One region of the Undibacterium sp. TJN25 genome, then DNA from elsewhere that is predicted to be linked to it. Evidence: predicted binding sites of a transcription regulator. Region 1 holds the regulator's gene; each other region holds the start of a gene.
The links. Region 1 encodes LexA, which represses DNA repair genes until DNA is damaged. Its sites were predicted from a motif close to ACTGTATNNNNATACAGT; they were not measured.
Positions count from the first base shown of each region.

Region 2: the regulator LexA is predicted to act here: its motif matches at 2,326-2,343, upstream of ACO0LO_RS04320 (VRR-NUC domain-containing protein).
Region 3: the regulator LexA is predicted to act here: its motif matches at 1,694-1,711, upstream of ACO0LO_RS05070 (LexA family protein).
Region 4: the regulator LexA is predicted to act here: its motif matches at 2,687-2,704, upstream of ACO0LO_RS15320 (PA0069 family radical SAM protein).

Region 1 is NZ_JBMPPM010000002.1:474,537-479,337, reverse strand. Features, by position in the region: gene rplI (50S ribosomal protein L9) at 1-180, opposite strand, end outside; gene rpsR (30S ribosomal protein S18) at 209-493, opposite strand; gene priB (primosomal replication protein N) at 507-800, opposite strand; gene rpsF (30S ribosomal protein S6) at 842-1,210, opposite strand; gene lexA (transcriptional repressor LexA) at 1,544-2,203, shown strand; gene lon (endopeptidase La) at 2,404-4,801, opposite strand, start outside.
Region 2 is NZ_JBMPPM010000002.1:156,678-161,478, reverse strand. Features, by position in the region: gene ACO0LO_RS04325 (ATP-dependent DNA helicase) at 1-605, opposite strand, end outside; gene ACO0LO_RS04320 (VRR-NUC domain-containing protein) at 602-2,269, opposite strand; gene ggt (gamma-glutamyltransferase) at 2,447-4,066, opposite strand; gene ACO0LO_RS04310 (dipeptidase) at 4,510-4,801, opposite strand, start outside.
Region 3 is NZ_JBMPPM010000002.1:310,971-315,771, reverse strand. Features, by position in the region: gene ACO0LO_RS05080 (N-acetylmuramoyl-L-alanine amidase) at 1-631, shown strand, start outside; gene ACO0LO_RS05075 (M15 family metallopeptidase) at 628-1,143, shown strand; gene ACO0LO_RS05070 (LexA family protein) at 1,234-1,620, opposite strand; gene ACO0LO_RS05065 (flagellar basal body rod C-terminal domain-containing protein) at 1,820-2,212, shown strand; gene ACO0LO_RS05060 (hypothetical protein) at 2,236-2,757, opposite strand; gene ACO0LO_RS05055 (lysozyme) at 2,754-3,218, opposite strand; gene ACO0LO_RS05050 (hypothetical protein) at 3,215-3,409, opposite strand; gene ACO0LO_RS05045 (hypothetical protein) at 3,533-3,919, opposite strand; gene ACO0LO_RS05040 (hypothetical protein) at 4,077-4,801, opposite strand, start outside.
Region 4 is NZ_JBMPPM010000005.1:433,776-438,576, forward strand. Features, by position in the region: gene ACO0LO_RS15310 (TIGR01777 family oxidoreductase) at 1-950, shown strand, start outside; gene ACO0LO_RS15315 (SRPBCC family protein) at 964-1,422, shown strand; gene ACO0LO_RS15320 (PA0069 family radical SAM protein) at 1,470-2,672, opposite strand; gene ACO0LO_RS15325 (DUF1801 domain-containing protein) at 2,824-3,243, opposite strand; gene ACO0LO_RS15330 (peroxidase family protein) at 3,287-4,801, opposite strand, start outside.

The sequences.
Region 1 (4,801 bases):
TTCGGCGGCTGCTTTTTCCAGGTCTGCGCGTTTTGCTTCGAATTCAGCAATCGCTGCAGCAGTCGCACGGCGAGCCATGCGTTGCGGGATCAGGAAGTTGCGAGCGTAGCCGTCTTTTACACGAACTACATCACCCAGGTTGCCGAGATTAACGACTTTATCAATCAGAATAACTTGCATATTTTTCTCCTAAACGTTCAGCCGTCAATTACGCTGTGTGCAGATCAGTGTATGGCAGCAACGCGAGGTAGCGTGCGCGCTTGATTGCTGTGTCAACTTGACGTTGATACAGGGCTTTAGTACCTGTCAGACGTGCTGGCATGATTTTGCCGTTTTCTTGCACGAAGTCTTTCAGTGTGTCGATGTCTTTGTAATCAACTTGTTCTACGTGTGCAGCGGTGAAGCGGCAGAATTTTTTACGCTTGAACAGTGGATTTTGTTGCTGACGCTTTTGTTTCAGCTTGCTTTTATCAAATTTTTTACCGAATGCCATTTTTGGCTCCTAATCAGGTGGTAGCTTCGAATTCAACGATGTGAAATACGAGGCTTTTGCTATTGCGGTTCTTGCGCGACAAAAAACCCGTGAATGCCATGACGACGCCCAACTCTATGTCCATGAATCGTTTTGAGATTTCACCCGCAGCTATTGCGGATATTTCAAATTCGACCAGGCGGCTGGTGTTGGCCTCCATCTGCTGCGAGCTATGCATCAATATTGCTGAAGCTATCGGAATTCCGGCCGGCGTATAACGCAACACACCTTTTTCCGCAATACTGGCAACGACTCTAAGCTGGTTCACTGATTTCTGTTGCGTCCTCTAACAGGTCAAATACGAATGAATTAAGCTGCAGGCGCTTCAACGCGTGAAGTCTTGGCAGCATCTTCCTTCTGTACTGCTTTCATCATTGGCGAAGGAGCTGTTTCAGCTTTTTTCATTTTTACTGTGAGGTGGCGCAGAACGGCATCATTGAATTTGAATGCTGTTTCCAACTCAAGCAAAGTCTCAGCGTCGCACTCGATGTTCATGCAAACATAGTGAGCTTTCGCCAGCTTCTGGATCATGTAGGCGAGTTGACGGCGGCCCCAGTCTTCCACACGGTGAACTTGACCGTTGCGGGCTGTAACGCTGGCTTTGTAGCGTTCGATCATTGCAGGCACTTGCTCGCTTTGATCCGGGTGTACGATAAATACGATTTCATAATGACGCATATATTCTCCTTGTGGACAATAAAATAGCCCGCCTCGGCGTCAAGACGAGTGCGGGAAGAGGAAAGCCCACGACTATACCCGGTTTTGCCAAATTGTTCAATAGTTTCAGCCACTTGTTCCCTTTACCTCCGGGCGGATCGCGGCAGCGGCCATTTCAGTTCATCGGCCCGGCCGTCTTTTTCGTAGTTTCTGTGCTTTTTTCAGAATTTTCACAGCCAAGGCTTGCGTTTATAACTATATTTTGCGCTATACTGTACAAAAATACAGGCTGAGCATATAAGCAGCCTGTATTTATGTACACCAGCCCAGTCAGCCCTACATCAGAGAAACCACATGCTAAAACTTACTGCACGCCAGGAACAGATATTGACGCTGATCAAGGACGCCATCCAGAACACCGGCTTCCCACCCACCCGTGCCGAGATCGCCAATGAGCTGGGCTTTCGCTCCACCAATGCAGCGGAAGAGCATCTGCAGGCGCTGGCGCGCAAGGGGGCAATAGACATAGCCCCAGGTACATCGCGCGGCATACGCCTGCGCGAATCGGCGCACGACAGCAGCCGCACGTCAGGGATGCAATTGGCACTGCCCCACCCCGCGCTGATGCAGCTGAGCCTGCCGCTGATAGGCCGCGTTGCCGCCGGCTCGCCGATACTGGCGGAAGAACACGTGGACAAAACCTACGCGGTAGACCCGGCGATGTTTTCCGCAACGCCGGATTACCTGCTGAAGGTGCGAGGCATGTCGATGCGCGACGCCGGCATCCTGGATGGCGATTTGCTGGCGGTAAAAAAATCCGACCAGGCCAAGAACGGCCAGATCGTGGTCGCCCGCCTGGGTGAAGATGTTACCGTCAAACGCTACAAGCGTACCGGCTCCATTATTGAACTGCTGGCGGAAAATCCGGATTATCCGAACATCAAGGTCGGCGAGCAGGACGAGGATTTTTCACTGGAAGGCCTTGCCGTTGGCCTGGTGAGGGCGTGGACCTAAATCCGCCGCCATAGGTAGCCCGGAAAGAGCGCAGCGCAATCCGGGAGAACTTCATAAAAACGGTGAACAAACATCACTAATTTAAGCTCTGGCCCATCCAGACAGCAAAGCCAAGAAGGTCAATCGCACATGCCGACTAGCCTCCAATAAAAAAAACGCCCCGATTTTTATTCGGGGCGTTTTTGCATGAGACGAAGTTCTTAGTGCTTTACAACACCGGTATCTACCTGGCCGTCGGTCTTGGCAGCAGCCGCTGCGACCGGCACCTCCTCTTCCACCAGCTCTACCGGCTGACGCTCCAGCGCAATTTCCAGGACCTTGTCTATCCAGCGCACCGGGATGATTTCCAGTTTGTTTTTGACGTTGTCCGGAATCTCGGCCAGATCCTTGGCATTTTCTTCCGGAATCAGCACGGTCTTGATGCCGCCGCGATGAGCTGCCAGCAGCTTCTCTTTCAGGCCGCCGATAGGCAGGACTTCGCCGCGCAAGGTGATCTCACCCGTCATTGCCACGTCTGCGCGCACAGGGATGCCCGTGAACACCGATACCAGCGCCGTTGTCATCGCAATACCTGCCGATGGACCGTCTTTCGGCGTCGCGCCTTCCGGCACGTGGATATGGATATCGCTCTTCTCAAACACCTCAGCCTTGATGCCCAGACGCTTGGCGCGGCTGCGGACAACGGTGCGGGCCGCTTCGATCGACTCCTTCATGACGTCGCCCAGGGTACCGGTGCGTATGACGCCGCCTTTACCCGGCATCGACACAGCCTCGATCGTCAGCAGATCGCCGCCAACTTCAGTCCACGCCAGACCAACTACCTGGCCAACCTGGTTGTCCTTGACTGCCACGCCGAAATCATAACGGCGCACGCCCAGGAATTTATCCAGGTTTTTGGAACTGATGATCGCTTTCTTATCGCTTTTCTTCAGCAGCAGCATCTTGACGACTTTGCGGCAGATCTTGGAGATTTCACGCTCCAGCGAACGCACACCGGCTTCCCGCGTGTAGTAACGGATGATGTCGCGCAATGCACCTTCCGAAACGCTGATCTCTTCTTCCTTCAAACCATTGTTCTTGATTTGCTTCGGCAGCAGATAACGTTGCGCAATGCTGGTTTTTTCATCTTCGGTGTAACCCGACAAACGTATTACTTCCATCCTGTCCAGCAAAGCCGGCGGGATGTTGTATGAGTTGGACGTCGCCACGAACATCACATCGGACAGATCGAAATCCACCTCGATATAGTGGTCTGAGAAAGTGTGGTTCTGCTCAGGATCCAGCACCTCCAGCAAAGCGGACGAAGGATCGCCACGGAAATCGGCGCCCATCTTGTCTACTTCATCCAGCAGGAACAAAGGATTACGCACGCCTACCTTGGACAGGCTTTGCAAAATCTTGCCGGGCATGGAACCGATATAGGTGCGGCGGTGACCACGAATCTCGGCCTCGTCGCGAACGCCACCCAATGCCATGCGTACGAACTTGCGGTTCGTGGCGCGGGCAATGGACTGGCCCAGCGATGTCTTGCCGACGCCGGGAGGACCTACCAGACACAGGATAGGCGCCTTCAGCTTGTCCACGCGCTGTTGCACGGCAAGATATTCCAGGATGCGTTCTTTAACCTTATCCAGACCATAGTGGTCATCTTCCAACACCTTCTCGGCATTGGTCAGGTCATTATTGACCTTGGATTTTTTCTTCCACGGCAAATTGACGATGGTGTCGATGTAATTGCGCACGACGGTTGCTTCCGCAGACATCGGCGACATCATCTTCAGTTTCTTCAGTTCATTCTGAGCCTTGTCGCGCGCCTCTTTAGGCATCTTGGCAGCGATAATTTTCTTCTCCAGCTCGTCAATGTCGGCACCTTCTTCGCCTTCACCAAGTTCTTTCTGGATAGCCTTGACCTGCTCGTTCAGGTAGTACTCGCGCTGGGACTTTTCCATCTGGCGCTTGACGCGGCCACGGATGCGTTTTTCCACTTGCAGGATATCAAGCTCACCTTCCAACTGGCCGAGCAGATGCTCCAGGCGCTTGGCGACACTGAAAATCTCCAGGATGACCTGCTTCTGCTCCAGTTTCAGCGGCAGATGCGCCGCGATGGTGTCGGCTAGGCGGCCGGCGTCGTCGATTCCAGCCAGGGAAGCCAAAATTTCAGGCGGGATTTTTTTGTTCAGTTTGACGTACTGGTCAAACTGCTGGACGATCGCGCGGCGCATGGCCTCAACCTCGGAATCGTCGCCCTCTTCCAGCGCAACCGGTGTCAGGTCCGCGATGAAATGGGATTCGGTTTCGGTGATCTTGTGGATGCGTGCACGCTGAGCGCCTTCTACCAGCACCTTGACGGTGCCGTCAGGCAATTTCAACATTTGCAAAATGTTGGCGATACAGCCGATTTCGTAGATATCGTCGGCAGAAGGCTCATCCTTGGCTGCGGCTTTTTGCGCTGCCAGCATGATACTCTTACCCTGGTCCATCGCAGCTTCCAGCGCCTTGATAGACTTGGGACGGCCAACGAAGAGCGGGATGACCATGTGCGGGAATACGACAACATCGCGTAACGGCAACAAGGGCAATTCGGTTTGTTCAGTGATT
Region 2 (4,801 bases), 320 kb from region 1:
GCGGCCTTGTACACGGTTTCCGCCAAATGGCGCTGGCCGGCGCGGAAGGACGTATGCGGAAAAACCAGGCCGTCCAGCAGCGTATCGCGTGCGCCGCGGTGCGCCAGCTCCTGCGCCGCCCATGCCAGGAAGCGGTCGCACTGGTCTTCAAAATACACCTTGAGCGCGACGGCGGAATACGTTTCCGTCAGCACCGTTTCCTTCTGGCTGGAAATGTCGTAATACACCAGCGCGAGGTTCAGCTCTTTTAAACCCTTTTGCAGGCACAGCAGGTGGCCGTAGATTTTGACCTGTGCCCAATGCAGGTGCCGGTGGTTGTCCGGCAATTTTTTCAGGTCGCCGCGATGGGTCTTGATTTCCTCCAGTTGCTGCTTCACCGGATCGTAGCCGTCTGCCCTGCCGCGTACCCGCAGTTGCCGGTATTCGCCGGACAGGCTCAACTCCGTCAGGTAGCCCGCGGCGCGGCGCGCAGTGACGACTATATGCCCGGCGATGCCCTCCTGCGCGCTGGGTGAAGGCGTGAAGCGCAAATCCAGGTCGCCCAGCTTGGCGGTGAACTCGCACAACGCGCGCACCGCCACCGTGTACTGCTGCTGGCCGTTCAAGCGTGCTCCCCATCTGCCCACTCCACGTAGCAGACAGCCACCGGAATATCATGCGCCATGAAGTAATCCAGCCAGCGTATCTGGTTATCCTGCAGGCGGTCGCCCGGCCCCTTCACTTCAATCAGCCGGTAGCGCCGTTCCTGCGGCCAGAACTGGACCAGGTCCGGCAGGCCGGAGCAGTTGGATTTGATGTCCTGCAAGAGGCGTTCAAAGCATTTTTGCAGATGCAGTGCCGGGATACAGTCCAACGCCTGCTCCAGCAGTTCTTCCGTCAGGCTGCCCCAGAATACAAACGGCGACTGCAGGCCGGCCTTGGCGGCAAAGCAGCGGTGTATCGATTGCCGGTATTCCCCGGTGTCCAGCTGCGCGAAGCAGGCGCGGAAAGCCGCCTCGCGCCGCGCGTAAAAATCGGCGTGGTGCAAGTCCGCCGGGCCGCTATGGAAGGAGTGAAAAAATGCGCCCGGCAGCGGCATGAATACCGCGTCCCAGCATAGCAGGCCGAACAGGGAGTTGATGAGCGCGTTTTCCACGTAATGCACAGAGGCATCCGCATGCTCGCTCGCCAGATGGTCGCGCACGACGCCCTCCACCCAGAACCCATCGCGTGGCCGTGGCAGGCGCAATGCCACATTGTCCGGCGCAGGGGGTTTGCTTGCCGGTATCCGCCCTTGCCCTGTCTTGCGCCGCAAGCGCGGCAGCATGCGTGCCAGTTGCTGCTTCTCTGCCTCGCTCTCGGGCGACTGCTGGGCCAGGCTGGCCAGCTCAAACGCGGCAGCCGTTTGTTCCAGCTTTTCCAGTACGCGTATCGCGCGTGCGCGTGAACCTGGATAGCGGCAACTGCAATAGACCGCCAGCGCTGCTTCCAAATCATGCAGTTTTTCATACTGCTGCGCGACCTGGAACAGCAGCTTGGAACGCCGCCCTTCCAGCCACGGATTGTCCAGCGCGCCGCCCATATCGGCAATAATCTCCGGCAGCGCCTCTTCCTGCAGGAAGCGCTCCTTGCAGCGGTGCAGATGCAGATAGGTATCGACATCCTCGCGCGTGCGGAACCCGCGCGAAGCCGCCGAAAACTCCACCGTCTCATACTGGTAAATGCCCAGGTTGGCCAACACAAACTCCGTCCAGTCCTGGTGCAGATTGCCGAAAAACATCAGGCGCAGACGGTCGCACAGGTCGCCGATCAGCAGATGGTAGATGCAGTCATCGCAGTCCGCATGCCAGTCCCGCAGGCTGCGCACTTCGTCGCCGTACTGCGCGCGCAGCACCTCCAGCTGATCGGCCTTGCGAGCAGACGCCAGCACAGCGGGCAGCCGTAGTCCCGCCGCAATCTCCTCTTTTTTCAGCAACACAAACAGGTGTTCCAGATACAGCAGGGGCTCATCGTCCACCCAACCCTCTTCCACCAGCAAGGCAGCCGCCTCTGTGCTGGCGCCGATTTCCGCATAGCGCAACTTGCTGGCACGGAAAAGCTCCCCCTTGCGCATCACCATGCGAACCAGCAGCGCCTGCGACGCTTGCGGCAATATGGCAAACCTGCGGATGAACTCCCTTTCCTCCTCCACCAGCAGATCGTCATAGCGCGTGGCAATCCACTCCAGCACCATGTGGAAATTTTCCAGGTAATAGAAGGGATTATCGAGCACGGGAGTCATGGGCGGCATAACAAACGTCGGACGCTACGGAGCATGCGGAGTAATAAAGGATCAATAGGGCAACAACTGTACATAAGAACAGTATATCACCGTCTTTCAGGCATACTCGAATTTCAGGGGTGGTATTGCGGAAGAGGGGTGCCGGCCGCACGGAAGGCGGCCGGCGATAAAGCCTGCAAGCAGGGTTTAGAAACCCAGTGCCAGACCAGAATTCCTGCGCGGGTCATTGGCGCCATAGAACTTGTTGTCGCCGCGCGGCTTGCCTTCTGCCGAGGGAGCGCCCACCAGGATGGCGGCAATGTGGTTGGCCGGCTGCGGCGCGCCGAGGTTATGGCCCATTGCTGTCAGTATCTTGCGGGTATCGGGGCTCAGCCCATTGGTTTCCACGTTGGTGACATCCGGCAGCCATTGCTGGTGGAAACGTGGCGCGTCCACTGCTTCCTGGATGTTCATGCCGTAGTCGATCACGTTCAGTATCGTATGCACGACGGCGGTGATGATGCGACTGCCGCCCGGTGTGCCGACGACCATGAAGGGCTTGTTGTCGCGGGTGACGATGGTGGGCGCCATCGAACTCAGCGGACGCTTGCCGGGGGCGATGGAATTGGCTTCGCCCTGCACCAGGCCGTACATATTGGGCACGCCTGCCTTGACGGTGAAGTCGTCCATCTCATCGTTCATCAGCACGCCGGTGCCTGCAGCGGTGACCTTGGCGCCAAACCAGTCGTTCAGCGTATAAGTGACTGAGACGGCATTGCCCTCCTTGTCCACGATGGAGTAATGCGTGGTGTTGCTGCCCTCATGCGGCGGCACGCCGGGTTTGATGTCCTTGGAAACGCCGGCCTTGGCCGGATCGATGACGGCCCGCACCTTGGCGGCGTAGGCCTTGTCCAGCAGCCTGTCCAGCGGATTCTTGACAAAATCCGGGTCGCCCAGATAGCTGTTGCGGTCCATGTACGCATGGCGCATCGCTTCGATCTCGTAATGCACGCCCTGCGCGGAGCCGTAGCCCAGCTCCTTTAGCGGATAGGCTTCGACGATATTGAGTATCTCGCAGATGACCACGCCGCCGGAGCTCGGCGGCGGCGCCGAGACGACATGGTAGCCGCGGTAATCGCACTCCACCGGCGCCAGTTCACGCACTTTGTACTGGTCCAGGTCTGCCTGCGTCAGGATGCCCTTGCCGGCCTGGCTGGCTGCCACCAGCGCCTTGCCCACCTGGCCTTTATAGAAACCGTCGGCGCCGTTACGGCTGATCTGCAGCAAGGTCCTGGCCAGGTCTTTCTGCACCAGCACCTGCCCCGGCTTAAACGGCTCGCCCTTGTTCAGAAAGATGGCGGCCGAGGGCGCATCCTTGCGGAAATCTTCGGTAGCCGTCACGAACATATCGGTATCGCCTTCATCCAGGGTGAAGCCGCCCTGCGCATAAGCAACGGCGGGCGCCATCACGGCCTGGCGCTTCATCGTGCCGTACTTGGCCAGCGCATATTCCATGCCCGCCACGCTGCCCGGCACGCCGGAGGCCAGATAGCCCTTGCTGGACAAGCCCTTGATGACATTGCCCTGGGCATCCAGGTACATATTGGCCGTCGCCGCCAGCGGCGCTTTTTCACGGAAATCGAGGAAGGTCTTGCGGCCGTCCGCCAGTTGTATCGTCATGAAACCGCCGCCGCCCAGATTGCCTGCCGCCGGGTAGACCACCGCGAGCGCATAGCCGACTGCCACCGCGGCATCAATCGCATTGCCGCCTTTTTTCAGTACATCCACACCCACCTTGGTGGCAAGATGCTGCGCCGTGACGACCATGCCGTGCTCCGCGGCGACCGGCGCCTGCGAAGCGGCAAGCGCGGGGCTGCAAAAAGAAAAGGACAAGGAAAAAGAAAAAATGGCGCTTACTGAAACAGCCAGGCTTTGTCGGATCAGGCGATGTGGCATTAGTCGATCTCCTTGGGTTGAGGTTGTAGGTGCGCTTCTGCTCCGCCCCTCTCGCGCGTGCGGGAGAGGGGCGCGGTGAGGGGGACTAAACTGATGGAGAGAATTTTTGCACCAAGGCCACGCATTAAAAACCTGAATTTAGGTTTTACAGATTTGGCTTTTCCCTGCAGAAAATTTCTACATGATGTTGACCACCCTCACCCTGGCCCTCTCCCGCACGCGGGAGAGGGGATGCAAGCCGCTGCGGGATTACCCGGATAATGATACTCCATTATCAAAAAAGCCAGTTCCGACCAACTATCAGAGACGAACAATCACGCCTTCCACACTTGCTGCGCGACGCGCATCATGTTGCCGCCCATGACCAGCGCCGCCTCCTCTTTACTCATGCCGGTTTTTTCCAGCGCGGCGGGCAGCAGCTTCCAGGTTTCCACCGGCGTGAAGCTGGGCGGCTGCTCCATGTCATAGCCTGCGGATGCCGGCCACCAGTACGAAGGGTCGAAATCGCCGGAGGGCGTATCGTCTAGACCTTCCTCCCTGAAACAGATATCCAGCCCTATGCCCGCATGCTCTACGCCAACCAGCCCGGCGATATACGCCGCATGG
Region 3 (4,801 bases), 160 kb from region 1:
GGAAGTGAGCGCGCATTACCTGGTGGGCGATGATAACCCTACCACGATCTACCGCCTGGTGGATGAAAGCCAGACCGCCTACCAGGCCGGACTGAGCGACTGGAAGGGCTATAGCCGGCTGAATCCCAGTTCCATTGGCATAGAAATCGTCAACCTGGGTTACCACGATGGGCCGAATGGCCGTACCTACGTCCCCTTTCCGCAATACCAGATAGACAGCCTCATCCCTTTGGTAAAAGAAATCGTGGCACGCCATCATATCAAGCCGGAGAATATTCTCGGCCACCAGGAAATTGCGCCCCAGCGTAAACCTGATCCGGGGCCTCTGTTCCCATGGAAGCAGCTAGCAGACGCTGGCCTGATTCCCACTCTGGACGCTGCACTGATTACGGCAAAGAAGGACGAGTACGACCAGCAATTGCCTGACATTGCTTGGTTCCAGAAAAAGCTGGCCCAGCACGGTTACGCAACGCCGCAAACCGGCGTGCTGGATAACGCCACCCGCAACGTGCTGATCGCCTTCCAGGCGCGCTATCGTCCCGCCAAGTTCGATGGCTCTGCCGATGCAGAATCGGCGGCTATTCTGGAAGTGCTGACCACAACCAAGCCGTTTACCAAACCGCAGCAATGAACCTGGCGCTTGAAGAATTAGGAATATCGCAGAGCCTGCTGGACGCGCGTGGTTTCATCGCTCAGGAAGAAGCACGGGAATTGGCAATAGTGGAAATTGGCGAGGATGGCCGCGAGTTCATGCTGACGCCGACAACGGGCGCTGCGTGGCACAGCATGAAAAATGCCGCGCAAGAAGATGGTGTCGCCCTGGTAATGGTATCCGCCTTCAGGAGTATACAAAGGCAGGCGGAAATCGTACGCAGTAAACTGGATGATGGCCTGCAGATTACAGAAATTTTGACAGTTGTCGCGCCGCCGGGATATAGCGAGCACCATACCGGCCGCGCCATTGACATAGGTAGCGACGAAGATACTCCAGAGCTGGAGATAGAATTTGAAACCACGGTAGCGTTTGCATGGCTCACACGGCATGCGGGCACATTCGGCTTCTTCATGTCCTATCCGCAAGGGAATTCTTCAGGCTACCAGTATGAACCCTGGCACTGGTGCTTTAAAGAGCCTTCGACGTGAACGCTGCAACAGGTCTCAACGGCAAACACGCGACGTAATACAAGCTTATATTGGAAACTTGCGTACTACCGCCGTAACGACACCCCACAGCTAAGGATCATCGGCCTTTTTGCAGATGATGGTATCGACATCAGGGTGCTCAGACTTCAATACCAGCATGCCGTGCGAACTGTGCAGCCGCATCAGAACATATTCATTTTCCACAATAGCGATCACCATCTGGCCGCTCTCTGCATGCACGGAGCGATCTACTAGAAGCTTGTCTCCATCACAGATGCCGGCGCTGCACCAGCTATCGTCCTGCACGTCAAAGAAGAAGGAGCTTCCTTTATTCGGCACCACATAGTTATTCAGATCCAGCGTCGTCTCCGCATAACCGGATACCAGCGGCGAAAAATCCGGCGGCAAGCTGCGGCTCAGTTCCGGGATCCTGCACAAAGGTGAATCCGGATCAGGACTGACAGGCAGCTGGCTCAAGGTTTTCTTTTTAAGCGATGATGGATGAAAAGTTCGGGCAGTTTGCATAGCACTCCTGTTGCACCTCGTTTTTACTGTATTTATATACAGTATATCGTAAACTTGGGAGTGTTCAAGACATTCCCGGCTACGCAATCGCCACATCAGGGAGCATCCTCGAATAATTTGCCTGCAGGAAATCAGGACTTGAGTTAAGCTATTGAAATATAAGGATATTTTATTTATTTTTCAGCAATGCATTCACAGAAACGGAATTAACGTGTCTATTTCAGCATTCAGCAGCGGGCTCTCCGGCATGCAGGCATTCCAGCGTGGGCTGGATACATCAGCCAATAATATTGCCAATGCCCAAACGAATGGTTTCAAACCACAACAGGCTTCTTTCAAGGAAGGTGCGACAGGAGGCGTGTCCACGGTAGTGAGCGGAAATGGCAGCAACGGCATGTCTGCGATTTCCCAGGAAGCCAGTGGAACTGATCTGGCAACAGAAACGATCGATTCTCTGGTATATAAGAACGGATTTGATGCTTCAGCCAAAGTAGTAAAAACTGCCGACCAGATGCTGGGTACACTGGTCGACATCAAGGCCTGACATCGCCAGGCCGATTACATCGCTTATCCCGGGTCTCCGGGATACATGTGGTTTGCTCTGATGAACTGCTGCGTCGCGCGGCAACCCGCAACGACCGTATCCGCCTCCTGCATCAGGTCCCGAAGATTTCCTTCAATTTCTGGAGGAAGTGCAAGGGTGAAGGCAGCGGCTGCATTGCTTCCTGCGGCGCCTGCGGTATCGGCGGCGGGGGCAAGTCCATGACAGATACTGGCGGAGACGCGCAGGCCTGAGTCAGTATGGCCGCTGCTGCCATAGGCAGCATGGATTTGGTTAAGCTCATTATTGACATCCTTTCTGATGCGCTGCCCATCCAGCGCCTGTTGTTCTACAATTCGTTCATTGTTTTTTACGCGCGCCAGCAATGCCGACTTTTCAGCTTCCGCTCGCTCACGGCTTTCCTTATCCCACCTGGCCTGTATTTCCGCCCTCCCCTGTAGTTGACCTCGCCTTTGCATGCCCCACATCGCGGCACCCAGTAGCCCGAACAAGACAAGAACTGCAATTAATCTGGCATACAGGCTCATCCCGATTTCCTTAAACACAGTTCTTTTTCTGCCGCTCGACGCTTGATCAGGCCGGGCAAAACCTTCCCTCCTGCATAGACCCAGCGTGGCAGCTCATTACAGGCGCCGGCAAGATCACCTGCATTTAGCTTGCGAGCCATTGACGACCCGCAAAAATTGCCACTGCCAGCATTAAAAATGAATGAAGCAAAAGCCGCACGCTGGTTATCGGTCAAAGGCACGAGCACGCACGCGCGCATTTCGGCATCGGCCTTAAGCAGATCCTTCGCCAGCATGTCGTCACACTGGTCAGCGGTGGCGGTCTGCCCGAGGTGCACACCTTCGGTGTGGCCGCGGCAGATGGTTGGAATACTGACCGGGTCCAGGTAAGCCTGCTGACGCGTTCCTTCAAAAAAAATCACCAAAGGTACGGCCATGCCCAAGCCTGCCGCTGCTATCTTTTGTTTCAGATCCAGGTTCATTGTTGCCTCCGTTTTTCTTTACGCTTTCTCAGACGGTCTTTCAACAGAAAAAAAGTCTGCAGACCAACGTAGACCAAGGTAGCAATTGCCACCCAGTCGTTCAGCGTCAAACCGAATATGATGGAAGCGCTCGTCAGTAACGCGGGAGGCGCCGCTTTGGCAGCGGCAGTGGAGACAGATTCATCTTGCATGATGCCCTCTATAAATGAAAAAAGCCGCACTAAGGCGGCTTGTGTTGTTGCAACTGCTTTATGTCGATTTATTCTTTTACACTCTTCTACGAGCAACTAGAATATGGGGCGATACGTCGTGAATTAAAAACCTTCAGGAATACCCGTCTTCCCATCCAGCTTGGTGATTTTCCATTTTTCCATATTTTCATATTCGTAAAAGAATCTGAAATTGTAGTCCGAATTGATGGCAAGCAGCATCACCATTTTTTCTTTACCCATCACTTCAGCAAGCCTGCTCGCGTTTTCCATCATTTCATCAATAAAATTTGAGTGCCGGCGCATATCAAGGAATTCCACCTTAGAACCCACGACATACGAAGCATTGCAACCTGGTCCGAATTTCTGCATCACAAATCTGAAATACGCTTTTTTCCAGTCCGGCTCCGCGTCAAACATCTCACGCATAAAACTTTTTGCCAAATCCATTGTCAGCTTGGTTTCTTCATCACGTTTTGCGTCATTATTCATCAACCAACTCTCCTTATGTATACCTGTTCTGATCCGTTATAAAAATCTTGCTTCCAATGGTCTATCATGTTCCCATTTGGATCGTTCACTTTAAATTCTATCGCTACATTTCCGGGGCGGCCTTTGCTATTAAAATTTCCGAAGCTGTATACGAAGTTTACATGATTTCCCTGGTCGATGTAGCGGCCAAAATCATTTTCCATGGTGTAGAAAGGAGATTTATTAAATTCCCCATGCTGAGCAAACATATTGATGAGGCCATGGTTTCGTAAAACTGATATCCCAGCCTGTCATACACGCCCGCACCCAGCCCCACCGTATCGATAAATACCCTCGCCGGTTTGTCCTGCTCTATCAATTGCGCCACAATGCCGGCAACCTGCATCGTCGATTTTTTTTCATAAGTCTTGACCTTGGTCAGCACCCGCCCTTTACGCCATACGATCGCCGTCCTGTCATCGCCAAACCGCGCAGGATCCACACCAACAACCAGCGGCCCCGCCATGTTGACGTTTTCAGCCCTGCGTGCAGCCATGATGTTTGCAGCGGGAATCAGGCTATCCCTATTTTCCGCGACGAAAGCTTCCGCAGCATTGTTCGGGTACTCTTGCTGGAACAAGTTTACGTCGCCACTGAAATCATCCTCTATCTTGAGTTTGCGCCAGTACAGCTGGTCATTATCGAGTCCGTAAAGTTCGGCCAGGTCCAGCTCCTCCAGCTTCCTGGCAAAATGCGCCGGGGCAGGCGTACGGTATTCAGGCTGCCAAAACCATGGACAAAATATAGGAATATATTCTCCATGGCCCCCTTCTGCCCGCTTCCAGCGCTGGTGAAATTCATTACCGACACCATTTGCCGTGGATTCCAGAATAATTTCAGTGC
Region 4 (4,801 bases), on a different contig from region 1:
TCACTGCAATGAAAGAAGAAAGCCTTCCGCTTATCCGTTTCGGCGATAAAGCTGAAAACATCCTGGTGACTGGCGCCACCGGATTTATTGGGCAGCGCCTGGTACGCGCACTGCTCGCAGACGACCATCGGGTCACCGTACTTAGCCGCGATCCACGCAGGGCAGCGTGGTTGTTTGATGGAAAGGTCCGGTGCATTGACAGCATGCAGAAGCTGGCATCGGACTATCCGGTGGATGTCATCATCAATCTGGCGGGAGCCCGCATACTTGGCTGGCGCTGGACCGCCGCGCGCAAGGCGGTATTGCGCGGTAGCCGCATTGATGTGACCCACAGTCTGGTTGAATGGATCGCCAAGGCCGAGCACAAGCCGAGACTGCTGCTTTCAGCCTCCGCGATCGGCTACTACGGCATACAGCGGCAAGGAGATGAACGGGAATTGACGGAAGATGATCTTCCACAGAACATTTTCATGTCTCAGTTGTGCCGCGACTGGGAACTGGCCGCGCAGGCTGCGGCAACCCATGGAGTGCGCGTGATACGCATGCGTTTCGGTGTGGTCTTTGGACAGCAGGGCGCGCTGCCCATGATGCTGCTGCCCGTCCGACTGGGCATTGGCGGCCCATTGGGAAGCGGCAAACAATGGCTGTCCTGGATACATGTTGATGACCTGCTGCGCGGCATGGCGCATCTGTGGCACGCGCAGGAAGATGGCGTGTATAACTTCACGGCACCGGAGTGCGTCACGCAAAAGCGGTTTAGCGAACTGGCAGCAAGTGTCATCCACAGGCCAAGCTTTTTCCCTACACCGGGTTTCCCTATGCGGCTGGGTCTGGGAGAGCAGGCTGACTTGCTGCTGGAAGGGCAGCGCGTCATGCCGGCACGGCTCCAGGCTAGCGGGTTTGAATTTTCCTATCCGGAGCTGCGTAGCGCCTTGCTGCAGATACTATGAATTGCGAAAAAAGATGATTGTCGAATATAGCGTGGAAATTGATGCCAGTATTGAAGACGTATATCGCATTTCCCAGGATTATTCCGTGCGCTATTTATGGGACCCTTTCCCTGAGAAGATAGAAATGCTGCATGGCGAGCAGGAGATACGGCCGGGTACTGAAGTGCGTGTGCTGGCCAAATCTGGCATACAGATGGAAGTGCGGTTCGTGCAATGCAGGCCACCTGAAGTGGCTGCAGTGACGATGACTAAGGGGCCTTTTTTTCTAAGCCATTTTGCTGGGAGCTGGACATTTCGCGCTAGAGCAGATGTGGGTACCTTAGCTCGGTTCAAGTATTCACTAAAAATGAAACGCTGGGCTTTGCCATGGCTGAGTGAAAAGATTGCCAGCTTTTATTTCAGGAGAAAAATCATCGAGCGGATGAGCGGGCTCAAACATTACTGCGAGCAGGAAAATACCCTCGCTGTATAAATCTTTTGGGAGCACCGGATAAATGCGGCAGAGTATGTTGTTGTGCTTCACATCCCATCATCAAAGAAATCGAATTGCCCGCCCTTGCTTTTGCTCCTGGTGTTTTCCGCTGCCGGCACGATCAGCGGACGCCGGAAGCGGGAGCCGTCCAGTGTGCCAAAACTGCCTGAACGCCTGGTAATGCCGAGCCGCTCTATGCATTTATCAAAGCGCTGCTTGATCAGGTCGGTCCAGATGCCTTCGCCGCGCATGCGCTTGCCGAAATCGGCTTCATAATCCTTGCCGTTGCGCATGTCGCGGATGCGGTTCATCACCCTTTGCGCGCGGTCCGGGAAGTGTGCTTCCAGCCATTGCTGGAACAGCGGGCTGACCTCCCACGGCAGGCGTAGCACGATATAGCTGGCGTTGATGGCGCCGGCGTCCGCCACGGCAGCCAGTATGCGCTCCAGGTCCGGCTCGGTCACGAAAGGGATGACCGGCGCAATGCTGACGCCGACCGGGATGCCGGCCTCGGTCAGCCGCCGTATCGTTTCCAGCCGGCGCAGCGGTGTCGTGGCGCGGGGCTCCAACGTGCGTGCAATAGCTGGGTCCAGCGTGGTGATGGTCACCGCGACGATGGCTTGCTGTTTTGCCGCCATCGGCGCCAGCAGGTCAATATCGCGCTCCACCAGCGAAGATTTGGTGATGACGGCGACCGGGTGTTCGCATTCCTGCAATACCTGCAGCACGCGCCGTGTCAGTTTCAGTTCGCGTTCGCAAGGCTGGTAGGCATCGGTATTGACGCCCAGCGCGATGCCGCTAGGGACATACGATGCCTTGGCCAGTTCCCGCCGCAGCAGTTCCGGCGCGTTGACCTTTGCGTAGATCTTGCTTTCAAAATCCAGGCCGGGCGACAGGCCCAGATAGCTGTGCGTGGGCCGCGCAAAGCAGTAGATGCAGCCATGCTCACAGCCGCGATACGGGTTCAGCGATATGCTGAAGGGAATGTCCGGAGACTGGTTGCGCGTGAGGATGGTTTTGGCGGTTTCTTCCAGCACCTGGGTTTTCCAAGGGCGGGGTGCATCGGTTTCAGCGCTGTCGCTACTGTCATCGATGACCTCGCGGTCAGACCAGTCGTCATAGAATTTTTCCCGCGCATGGACTTCATAGCGGCCCTGCATATTGCTGACCGCGCCGCGCCCCTTTTGCGCCCTGAGCATGGGCACTAGCGGTTGCGGTTCGATGTCTTCGGGGAGAGGGTGCTTGGGCATTATGAACCTAGAATACTGTATGTATGTACAGTATTCTAGGTTTGTTTGAATTGGATATCAAGCCCGGCAAAGGGGTTTACTTCGATTGCTACATTGGCAATATCTTTGTCGATGTTCCTTCAGCGCCCGAGCCCGACAAGGGGCAGAACTCTCAGGCCTTCGTCTTCTTCGACGATTTTGACTTTGCCGAGACATTCAGGGCGATCGCTTCCAGGATCAGCGCCCTGAAGGCGGAGGCATCGATTTCCTCGCCTTCGTGAATGTCGATCGCGCGGCGTACATTGCCATCGAGACTGGAGTTGAACAGGTGGGCCGGATCTTGCAGCGACGCGCCCTTGGCGAAGGTAAGCTTGACGACTTTCTTGTAGGACTCGCCGGTGCAAATGATGCCGTCATGCTCCCACACCGGCGTGCCCATCCACTTCCAAGTTTCGACGACATCCGGGTCTGCTTCCTGGACAAGCTTGCGCATCCTGCCCAAGGTTGCACCGCGCCAGTCTCCCAGTTCGGCGATTTTGTTTGTGATCAGTTCCGATGCAGGTTGCGTTTCGCTTGCTTCCGGTTTTTTCATGTGTTCTTCCTGGATTTTCCAGTGATATTGCCATGTAAACGATTTACTTGAACGCCTCGTCCGTTACTGCATCCGCCTGCGGTTTCCACTGCAGGGAATAGTAGCTGCCCCTGTCCCGCGCCCATGGGTCGAACACGTTGACCACGTCGTCCAGTTCCGTCGCCAGTTCGGGCGTGGTGCGCAGCAGGATGCGTTTCAGCGGCGACATCTCGACGACATGGCCGTTGGAGGGCCGCCTTTCCATGACCTTACCGTCCGGCCCGTTCTGGTTGACCCAGCTGACGCCGAACTTGCTATAAAACTCAGGACGGAAGCTGGACGTGAAGAAGCGGTCGCTGAACAGGCGGCGCGAGGCGTTCAGGATGAAGACCTGGAACTGGGTTTCCGAAATTGCAAAGCCCTGGGGCCGTGTGAACTCCGATAGCCAGCCGACTATTGTATCGACATCTTCTATATTGTCCACCATGCTGCCGTTGCGGTTGCCGAGGCAGTCGTTGATCGGCGCCTTGTCGTCGTCCAGCTGGCTGGTGGTGATGATCTTGGCGGCATCGCAGCGGTGCTGGCCGTACACTTCCCTCAGCAGGCCGACCAGGCGCTCCTGTTCCTTGCGTTCGGGCGAATTGGCGGGCAGGCGCTGGTCGACAAAGTCTTCATAACTGGTCAGCTGTTTGAGACCGTACTGGCGGCGGAATTCGTTAAAGCGCGGCACGCCGCGCTCGCGGTCGCGCAGGATGTCCAGCGCAGCAATGTCGATCTTCTGCGTCGCAGTCTGCAGGCGCGGCAGCGTGATGTTCTGCATGAACTGCGGCGTATTCTGCAATGTCAGCAAACCCAGGCGCTGGCGGCCCATGGACAGCGCCCAGTTGGCCAGGCCGCGTTCATCCATGGCGGCCGTGGCCTTGCCGCGGAAGGTTTCTATTACCGGGATCTTGTTGCGGATCACGTTGGGGTCTTTATCCCATTCACGGTATTCGATCAGGTCGGGCACCAGCGCGTGCAGGCGATAGACGGAGACGAATTCTTCCGGGAAGTTAAAGGGCGAGCCGAAGTGGTTGACGCCGCCGTTGACATGCTGCGGGTTCTTCAGGTCCCAGATGTCGGTCTTGGCGGGATCGTATAGCGCAAAGACTGCGTCGTCGGAATATACGATGCTGCCCAGGCCGAAGATGCCGGGCCCGGAAGCAAAGGCCGAGTACCATTGCGTGGCCTTCTTGGCCTCGGTGGATTTGCCGAAATTGTTGACAACGATTTTTTCCAGCGCGGCGGCAACAATGTCATGCCCTTGCAGCAGGCCGTGCCAGTTGGAATTCATCGCCAGGTACAGCGGCTCGTCGTACAGCAGTTGCGGCGTCCATTCGGTGGTATGGATCTTGGCAATCTCGGCCGAAACCACCAGCCTGCCGATTTCAAACAGTTCATCTGCCGTCACGTCGCGGTAGCGGATGATGCGGTCCGGCTGGGCCGGGCTGCGCAGGCCGGAATCGGCATCCGGCGTGTTGGCGGCCTGCCTGCGGAAGCCATCGACGAAGGCATTATGTTCGCGCGTAAACAGGTTGTG